2 linked regions of the Roseiflexus sp. RS-1 genome follow. The protein of the gene in region 1 interacts with the protein of each later gene in a pairwise test. Links are inferred from orthologs where the notes say so. Each region holds a gene or a part of one and is shown on either strand. Other genes may lie near its edges.

Region 1 (4,294 bases):
TGCAGAAGGAAAAGAATGACAAGAATATCGGCTACAATGTGCTGACCGGTGAGTTTGGCAGCATGATCGAGATGGGTATCATCGACCCGGTGAAGGTGACCCGCTCGGCGGTGCAGAATGCGGTGTCGATTGCCGGTCTGCTGTTGACCACCGAGGCGCTGATCGCCGATATTCCGGAAGAGAAGCCGGCGACGCCAACCCCCGGCGGCGGCGGAATGGACTTCTAAACCCGTCGGTGGGTTTTCCGCAAAAGGAAGGGGAGGCGTTGTCTGGCAGCGCCTCCCCTTTTTTCGTCCGCGTCATTGCGGCGACGGTGGCGCCTCTCTCGTTTTATCGCCACGAACTCAACCACTCGCTCAGTGACACGCGCGGCGCCAGACGCGGTGCAGCGTCACGGGACAGCGCCAGGTCGCGTACAATTCGGGCGATTTCAAACGCTGCCAGTGGATTTCCGGCGGCACGCGCGGCATCGGCTGCTGCCCGCCGGGCTTCCGGTCGTTCGATCCAGCGCTGTATTCCGGCGACGAACTGTGTCGCATCCGGTGTGTACTGCGCGGCGCCACGGCGCACGACATACTCCAGATTGCCGGCTTCCTGTCCGGGTGCAGCGCCATAGATCAGAAGGGGACGTCCCACCGCCAGCGCTTCGCTAATGCTCAAACCGCCAGCTTTGGTGGCGACGATGTCGGCGGCATACATCATGTCCGCCATGGGAACAAAGCCATAGATGTGGGTTGGATTCTTCCAGGTGCGCGCGCGCAACGTCGCAGCAAGTTCGCGGTTGTGACCTGTAACGATGGCAAGCTGGATGTGTTCATTTGCCTCATCGGCAGCAATCGACAGTTCCGCCAGTGGACCGACCCCGGCGCCGCCGCCGGAGATGAGCACGGTGACCAGATCGGTGCGCCAGCCCAGATCGCGCCGCACATCCTCCGGCGCAGCGCGCGGCGCTGCAAACCGCGGGTGGACTGGAATGCCGACAATCCGTACCTGGTGCGGCTCAAGACCACATCCCAGCGCGCGTGTGCGCACCTGCGCATTTGGAACGATGCACAGGTCGTCGACTGGCGAAAACCAGGTGTGGTGCACATGCCCCAGATCGGTCACAACCGTGATCAATCCGGGACGACCCCGCACCCCGCGATAGGCATCGGCGACCAGTGCAGTAAAGAGCGGATACACGCTGATGACGACATCGGGCGCATGACGCACGAGCAGTCGTCGCAGCGCATCGCCGATAGCCAGCCCCATCGCGCTGCGCAACAGCACGGCATATGCCGCTGCATCGGTGAGCGCGTGCGCGCGGTCATACCGTTCCGGCGCGTGCTGGATAGTTGAAAGGTAGAATGTTTCTGCATGCCGGAGCAGCGAGGGACTCGATGGTTCATGCAACGGGTTGGCGATGGTAACCTGCACGCTCTGGCTGTAGTTGTGCAACAGCGCCGCCTCGATCGCCTGCGCGGCGCTCCGGTGTCCGCTCCCCGCGTCGGTTGTCAGTATCAGGATGCGCACATTGCGCATAAGCGTTTCTCCTCCTGTGTGTTCCTGGCAGTTGGTTAGACGTTGATGAAAGGTTAACTGTTTCACCCAGCCGTTCCACTGCCAGTGCATCGATGTCACAGACGGGTATGCAATGCTGCCAGGCGCTCGGCAGCCGCATCGATGGTTTCCAGGCGCTTGGCGAAGCAGAAACGCGCCAGGTTGGGCGCGCCCGTCGGGTCACTGTAGAACGCTGAGGTGGGAATGGCTGCCACGCCAATGTCGGTTGTTAGCCACCGGCAGAAGGCGCGGTCGTCGGCATACCCCAGTGCGCCGATGTCGGCAGAGATGAAATAGGCGCCTTCAACCGGAAGCGTCGGTAATCCAGCTGACTCGAGCGCCTGCTGCAACCGCGTGCGCCGTTCGCTATAGTCGCGCAACAGGTCGCAGTAGTATCCGTTGACCGACGCCTGTTCCAGCGCGACGGCAACTGCTTCCTGCAATGGCGACGATGTGGCGAACGTCACCCACTGGTGCGCCTGGCGCAACGCCTGGTTCAGATGCGCCGGTCCAACCGCGTAGCCGATCTTCCATCCGGTGACGCTAAAGGTTTTTCCAGCACTGTTGATGGTGAGCGTGCGCTCCCACATGCCGGGGAGCGTCGCCAGCGGCACATGGGCGCCACCGTCGAAGACCAGCCGGTCATACACTTCGTCGGTGATCGCAAGGGTGTTGTGATCCTGACAGAGTTCGGCGATGAGGCGTAATTCGGCGCGGGTGAAGACCTTGCCGGTCGGGTTGTGCGGCGTGTTGACGATGATGAGCGTCGGATTGCGCCTGAACGCGGCGCGCAGTTCCGCCTCGTCGAACCACCACGTGGCGTGGGTGGGATCTGGCGGGTAGAGACGCACTGGTAGAGGAATGCCGCCTGCCAGGGTAATGTCGGGTACGTAGGCATCATACGCTGGCTCGAAAATGATGACCGCATCGCCCGGCTCGATCAGCGCCAGCAGCGCATCGCACAACGCCTCGGTTGCGCCGCTGGTGATTGTGACTTCACGCTGCCAGTCCACTGCACGCCCGTAGTCACGCTCCCACTGCGCAGCGACCGCCAGACGCAGGCGAGGCAATCCGGGCATCGGGGCGTACTGGTTGATGTCGGCGGCAATCGCGGCTGCCGCCGCTTCCTTGATGAATGCCGGACCTGGAAAATCAGGAAAGCCCTGTCCCAGGTTGATCGCGCCGCGCTCCAGCGCCAGCGCGCTCATTTCGGTGAAGATGGTTGTGCCGAAACCCGCCACACGGCGGGCAAGCCTGCCGGTCATGCGTTCACTCCCTGAGTGCTGTTTCCACGTCTTCTGCTTCGCCGATACTGTATCGTACCATACCTGACGTCCTCGTGCGGAAGCGGTCAGTGGGCAGTCTTGAATGACATATTTGACCATCCGCTTACTTCGGGTATACAATGCCCGCACTATCGAGGCACAGTCGAAGCGCCTGGAAAGGAAGCGGTCATGCTGGCACGCAATCGCTTTGCAACCTATGTGTGGGGAGTGTTGATCTACAACCTGCTAGTCATTCTCTGGGGTGCGTTTGTGCGGGCAACGGGGTCGGGCGCAGGGTGCGGCAGTCACTGGCCCCTGTGCAACGGCGAAGTCATTCCACGCGCCCCGGCAGTTGAAACCATCGTCGAGTTCACCCATCGATTGACCAGCGGCGTCGCATTACTGATGGTGATTGGAATGCTCGTGTGGGCGTATCGCGCATACCCGCGAGGTCATATCGTCCGGCGCGGCGCGCAACTATCGATGGTGTTCATCATCACCGAAGCGCTGCTGGGCGCCGGGCTGGTGCTGTTCGAACTGGTGGCGCACAATGCGTCGCTGACGCGCGCCGTTTCGATGGCGGCACACCTGTTGAACACATTTATTCTGATCGCCTGTATTGCGCTGACCGGATGGTGGGCGTCGGGCGGCGAACCGATCCGTCTGCGCGGTCAGGGCGCCGTCGCATCCTGGCTGATCACCGGTATGGTCGGGTTGATCCTGGTCGGCATGAGCGGCGCAGTCATCGCTCTGGGGGACACCCTCTTCTTTGCCCACACCCGCGCTGGCGGCAGTGAGGAAGCCCTGGCGCCGCTGGTGGCGGCAATCGTCTCGATCCGCATGATGCACCCTGCACTCGCCATCGGCGTTGGCGCGTTCGTCGTGGTGGCGGCATGGTACACGAGCACAGCGCGACCGGGCGCAACGACGCGCCGCCTGGCGATTGTGCTGACCGTGCTGTACGCGGTGCAACTGGTTGCAGGGTATGTCAACGTTGCGTTGCAGGCGCCCGTCTGGATGCAACTGGTGCACCTGTTCCTGGCGGATGCAGTCTGGATTGCGCTGATCCTGCTGGCTGCGTCGGCGCTGCGTGTGAGCGCTCATTCATCCGAAGCGCAGCCTGCACCGTCGATGGCGCGGGCATAACCGGCGGCGTGTCGCTTTCGTGCCGAATTCTATGGACGCCCTATGACAAACGTACCGACACAACCGGTTCCTCCTACCGATGCTGACGCTGACCCGTTCCGCTATGGCTGGCGCTTCGTGCCGCGCCCGACCTCCGACGATCCTCACAACCTGGAACAGGCGCCGCTCACGCTGGAGGATGTCCTGCACCCGAAGGTGGGCGACTTCATCGTGCGCAGCGATCGCCACACCACTGACCGGATGTATCTCGCTTCCGTGCTGCGCGCTCGACTGGAGCCATCTGGTCGCGCTATCGTCCTCAGCAATATACGGATCGCGTGGGACATCCCCAATCTACGTCCCCA
Region 2 (4,485 bases), 2.4 Mb from region 1 along the record:
ACGACAAAAAACATCACGTGTTCAAGGATATGGAAGCGTTCATCCCGCAGTGCCAGATCGTAGTAGAACGGTACGTGCCAGAGCGCGAAAACCGCATTAAAAGCGAAGAAGACGAAGACCGGATTGGTAAGAAACGACCCGACGGGGTACGCGCCGGGGATGCGCATGAGCGGACGCAAAACCCAGCGCGGCAGACCCAGCAGCAGGAACGGGGGAGCGACCATCGCCAGCAGCAGGTGCTGCAGCATATGCATCGTCAGCAGATAACTTCCCAGCGAGTCGATGGGGGAAGCGAGCGCAATGAACAACACCACCCAACCGACGAAGAAGAGGCGCACCTGCGCTGGCGTAGGCGGTTCATTCCCCGGAAAGAAGCGACGCAGCGGACCGGTGACGCAGAGTGCGTACCCGCCCGCAATCAGCGCCAGGTTGACCATCAAACCCGGTTCGAAGTTCCACTCGTACATCCCGATCCCGCTTCACCCTGCAATGCCGACGTGATCCGAGAAAAGCACCATGAATGATAGCAGGAGCGTGGTTGCAAACGCAAGCGGCACAAGGAACACAAACTTGAAGATCCCTGCATCGCCCTTGAGGTGCATAAAGAACATCACCACAGCGGCGCCCTTGATTGTCGAAAGGATCAACAGCAGCGTTACTTCGAGCCACTTGGCGATCAGGTGCTGCTCATTCACGATAAACAACCCAACCTCCAGCGCCGTCACCACCGCCAGCACCCCGGCGACGATCCAGTAGAAGCGGTCGGAAGGGTGCGTATGTGCACCATGTTCTTCGCTATGACCTGCCACGATGCTCTCTCCTCTTCAGATCAGATAGACGAGCACAAAGATTGCCACCCACACCAGATCGACAAAGTGCCAGTAGAGACCGGCTATCTCGACATCCATCACATTCTCCGGCGAGTCGGGATAGGCGCGCACTTTGAAGAAGACCGATAGCAGCCAGATAACCCCAATCGCCACGTGCGTACCGTGAAAGCCGGTCAAGACGAAGAACGTCGTACCGAACAGACTGCTGCTCAGCGTCAATCCTTCGTGGTACAGGTGATTGAACTCATACGCCTGACCACCGATGAATGCCAGACCAAGCCCGACGGTTGCCAGCAACCATGTAGTGAAACTGCGGCGATCACCGCGCCGGCTTGCCGACAGCGCCAGCACCATCGTCAGGCTGGATGCCAGCAGAATACTCGCCAGCACCGTCGTCAACTCGATATCGAGAAACTCACGCGGATCCTGGAAATCGGGGCGCGCGCGATTGACCGGTGCAAACACGAAGTAGGTGGTGATCAGGGTTGCAAAGAACAGCGTCTCGGATCCGATGAACGCCCAAACCCCCAACTTCCGGTTATCCACGCCGAGTGATGTATGGTGCGCGACTGCCCCGTGTGTTCTGGTCGTCAATTCACTCATAAGCAGTTCCCTCACGCTTCTTCTCTAGTGCGCATGGTGCGGCGAGTCCACATGCGAGATGCGCACCCAACTGAGAATGCCGAACGCCATGATCAGCAAACCGACGATCATCGCTGACGCTGCGATGAGACCAAAGTCACTCAGATATATGATGCCGAAGCCCAGGATCATAATACCGACCGACACAATGAGCGGCGCATAGGTTGGCGAAGGCAGATGGATCGGTTCTATGGCGGGAGACGTTTCATGCTCAAATCCATCACGCCTCTCCGACTCACCGTGTGCGCTAGACGTCCCGTGCCCGCCGTTGATCTCGTGCAGATGGGGATACTTCTGATCCCACAGTGGACGACGACTGCGCACGCGCGGCGTTACGGCAAAGTTGTAGACCGGCGGCGGCGAACTGACCGCCCACTCCAGCGTCGCGCCATCCCACGGATCGGCAGGCGCAATGGGACCGCGCCGTATACTCGTTACCACATTCCAGAGGAACAGCAGGAAAGCGACCGCCAGTAGCAGTGAGCCGGTTGTGGAAATCAGGTTCCAGAGATTCCACCCCATGTCCGCTTCGTAGGTATAGATACGTCGCGGCATACCAGCATTGCCGCTCAGGTGCATGGGGAAGAAGGTCAGGTTGAAACTGATCAGCATAAGCCAGAACTGCCATTTGCCGAGTCGTTCGTCCAGCATCCGCCCGGTCATCTTCGGGAACCAGTAAAAGATTCCCGCGAAAATGCCCTGGATCGCACCGCCAAACAGCACATAGTGCATATGGGCGACAACGTAGTAGGAGTCGGTCTGCTGCACATTGATCGGTGGCGAAGCCAGGGTAACGCCACTGATACCGCCGATAATGAACATACTGATAAAGCCGATGGCATAGAGCATCGACGTGGTCAGGTTCAGCGAACCCTGCCACATCGTCGCCAGCCAGTTGAAGATCTTCACGCCGGTCGGGACTGCGATCAGAAAGCTGGCGGCGCCGAAGAACGCATTCGCCAGCGGACCGAGACCCACGGCGAACATATGGTGCGCCCAGACCAGAAAGCCGAGGAAGCCAATTGCCACCCCAGAGTATGCCACAAACGCATACCCGAAGATCGGCTTGCGTGAAAAGGTCGGCAACACTTCCGAAATGATGCCCATCGTTGGCAGGATGAGAATGTAGACTTCGGGGTGACCGAAGAACCAGAAGAGGTGCTGCCAGAGCACCGCATCACCACCCAGGTTCGGCAGGAAGAAGCGCGTACCGAAGTGCCGGTCGAACAGCAACTGGATGGTCGCCACCGTCAACACGGGGAAGGCGAAGATCAGAATGAACGCAACCACCAGCTGCATCCAGACGAACAGCGGCATCCGGTTGAGGGTCATACCGGGCGCGCGCATATTGAGGATGGTGACGATAAAGTTCAACGCACCCGCAATCGATGCCACGCCGGTCAGACCAATACCGACGATCCAGTAATCGACACCAGCAGTCGGTGCAAACTGTTTCTGCGTCAGGGGCGCATAGGCGAACCAGCCGACATTCGGCGCGCCCCCGACAAAGAAACTGACGTACAGCATCAAGCCGCCGAAGATGAACAGCCAGATACTGAGCGCGTTGAGACGCGGAAATGCCATATCGCGCGCGCCGATCATCAGCGGCACCATATAGTTGCCCAGCCCGACGTTCAGCGGCATCAGACCGAGGAAGATCATCGTTGTGCCGTGCATGGTGAACATCTGATTATAGACATCGGGCGTCAGGAACGTGTTATCCGGCACACCGAGTTGAATGCGCATGAGCAGCGCCTCGATCCCCCCGATCAGGAAAAAGACGAACGCGCTAACCAGATACATGATCCCAATGCGCTTATGATCGGTCGTACTGAGCCACCCCGCCCAACCGGGGCGCACATTGACGACGGGTATACTGACGGTTCCAGCGGTACGTTCGGCGATAGCCATAGATCGAAACCTCCGAATCTAGCGTTCTGGCGGCAGTGCGACCGACACCTTCATACTATCGAGATACGCTACCAGATCGGCGATCTCCTGATCGCTCAGATTGGCTTTGATCCACTGTGGTGTTAACGCGCGGCTCATCAAGTTGCCGGGTTTCAACTTTGGCGCCTCACGCAGCCAGCGCGCAAGGTTTTCCGGCGAGTAGGGAAGAATACCAGCAGCAATCGTCTGGCGACTGCCGTAGTAGGTCAGGTTCGGTCCTATCAAGCCACGTGCATTCGTACCCTCAACCGCATGACAGGCGATGCACTGTTTTCGCGCATCGAGGAAGATCGCCTGACCACGCGCCGCATCACCGGTCAGACCGTTGACCGTCAGTGTTCCGGCAGGAGCGGCGGGCGGCGACTTCTTCTGATCGATCCAGCGCGCGAATTCGGCTTCATCGACAGCAATGACGCGGAAACGCATCAAGGCGTGCGCCTCGCCGCAAAATTCGGCGCAGACGGCGCGATAAATACCAGGTTGGTCGGCGGTAAACGTCAGGAAATTCGTCTTGCCAGGGATCATGTACGTTTTCCCGGCAAGTTTCGGCACCCAGAAATTATGGATGACATCCTGCGACTCCAGCACCACTGTCACCGGGCGCCCAACCGGAATATACATATCGGAGGCTGTCACCAGCGGCTTGCCTTCAGCGCCGAGGTCGGGATACTGGAACTCGAACCACCACTGATGCCCGATGGCCTTGATCCGCAGCGCATCTTCAGGCATCACCGCATTCGCAGCCTGCGTGCGGAACGTCAACACCGCAATCACCAGCACAATGATGGCAGGGGCAATCGTCCACAGAATTTCGACCTGCGTGTTCCCATGAACCTGCGCCGGCATCGCCGTGCTGCCGGGGCGGCGACGGAAACGCCAGATGGCGTAGATGAGCAACCCCTCGACGACGACAAACACGCCGAGCGCCATCCACCAGATCGGGATGAGCAGTTCATAAATGCGACGTGCATTGTCGCCGTAGGGATCGTAGGTGTCGCCCGGACCGGCGCTGCACGCGGTGAGAACGACCAGGAGTGCGATCAGGATCGCGGCTCTCAATAAT

Evidence for each region. Proteins that work in one complex are often made in the same cells at the same time.
Region 2: the proteins of ROSERS_RS21315 (region 1) and ctaD interact in binary tests that used the Escherichia coli proteins (3 or more experiments, as listed by UniProt). The link is inferred for Roseiflexus sp. RS-1 from one-to-one orthologs.

The regions. Positions count from the first base shown.
Region 1 is NC_009523.1:5,176,279-5,180,572, forward strand. What follows is about bases 711-3,496. They hold ROSERS_RS21315 (aminotransferase class I/II-fold pyridoxal phosphate-dependent enzyme), read right to left. Parts: upstream 2,805-3,496; coding sequence 1,617-2,804; downstream 711-1,616. Other genes in these bases: ROSERS_RS21310 (MGDG synthase family glycosyltransferase), read right to left, coding at 711-1,521; ROSERS_RS21320 (COX15/CtaA family protein), read left to right, coding at 2,994-3,496. Outside these bases: groL (chaperonin GroEL), read left to right, coding at 1-227; more of ROSERS_RS21310, read right to left, coding at 331-710; more of ROSERS_RS21320, read left to right, coding at 3,497-3,950; ROSERS_RS21325 (Uma2 family endonuclease), read left to right, coding at 3,993-4,294. UniProt on the Escherichia coli protein: Shows aminotransferase activity with methionine and histidine as substrates, and to a lesser extent also with phenylalanine.
Region 2 is NC_009523.1:2,789,644-2,794,128, reverse strand. What follows is about bases 921-3,897. They hold ctaD (cytochrome c oxidase subunit I), read right to left. Parts: upstream 3,384-3,897; coding sequence 1,458-3,383; downstream 921-1,457. Other genes in these bases: coxB (cytochrome c oxidase subunit II), read right to left, coding at 3,402-3,897; ROSERS_RS11680 (cytochrome c oxidase subunit 3), read right to left, coding at 921-1,433. Outside these bases: ROSERS_RS11690 (cytochrome c oxidase assembly protein), read right to left, coding at 1-467; ROSERS_RS11685 (cytochrome C oxidase subunit IV family protein), read right to left, coding at 480-809; more of ROSERS_RS11680, read right to left, coding at 825-920; more of coxB, read right to left, coding at 3,898-4,485. UniProt on the Escherichia coli protein: Cytochrome bo(3) ubiquinol oxidase is the terminal enzyme in the aerobic respiratory chain of E.coli that predominates when cells are grown at high aeration.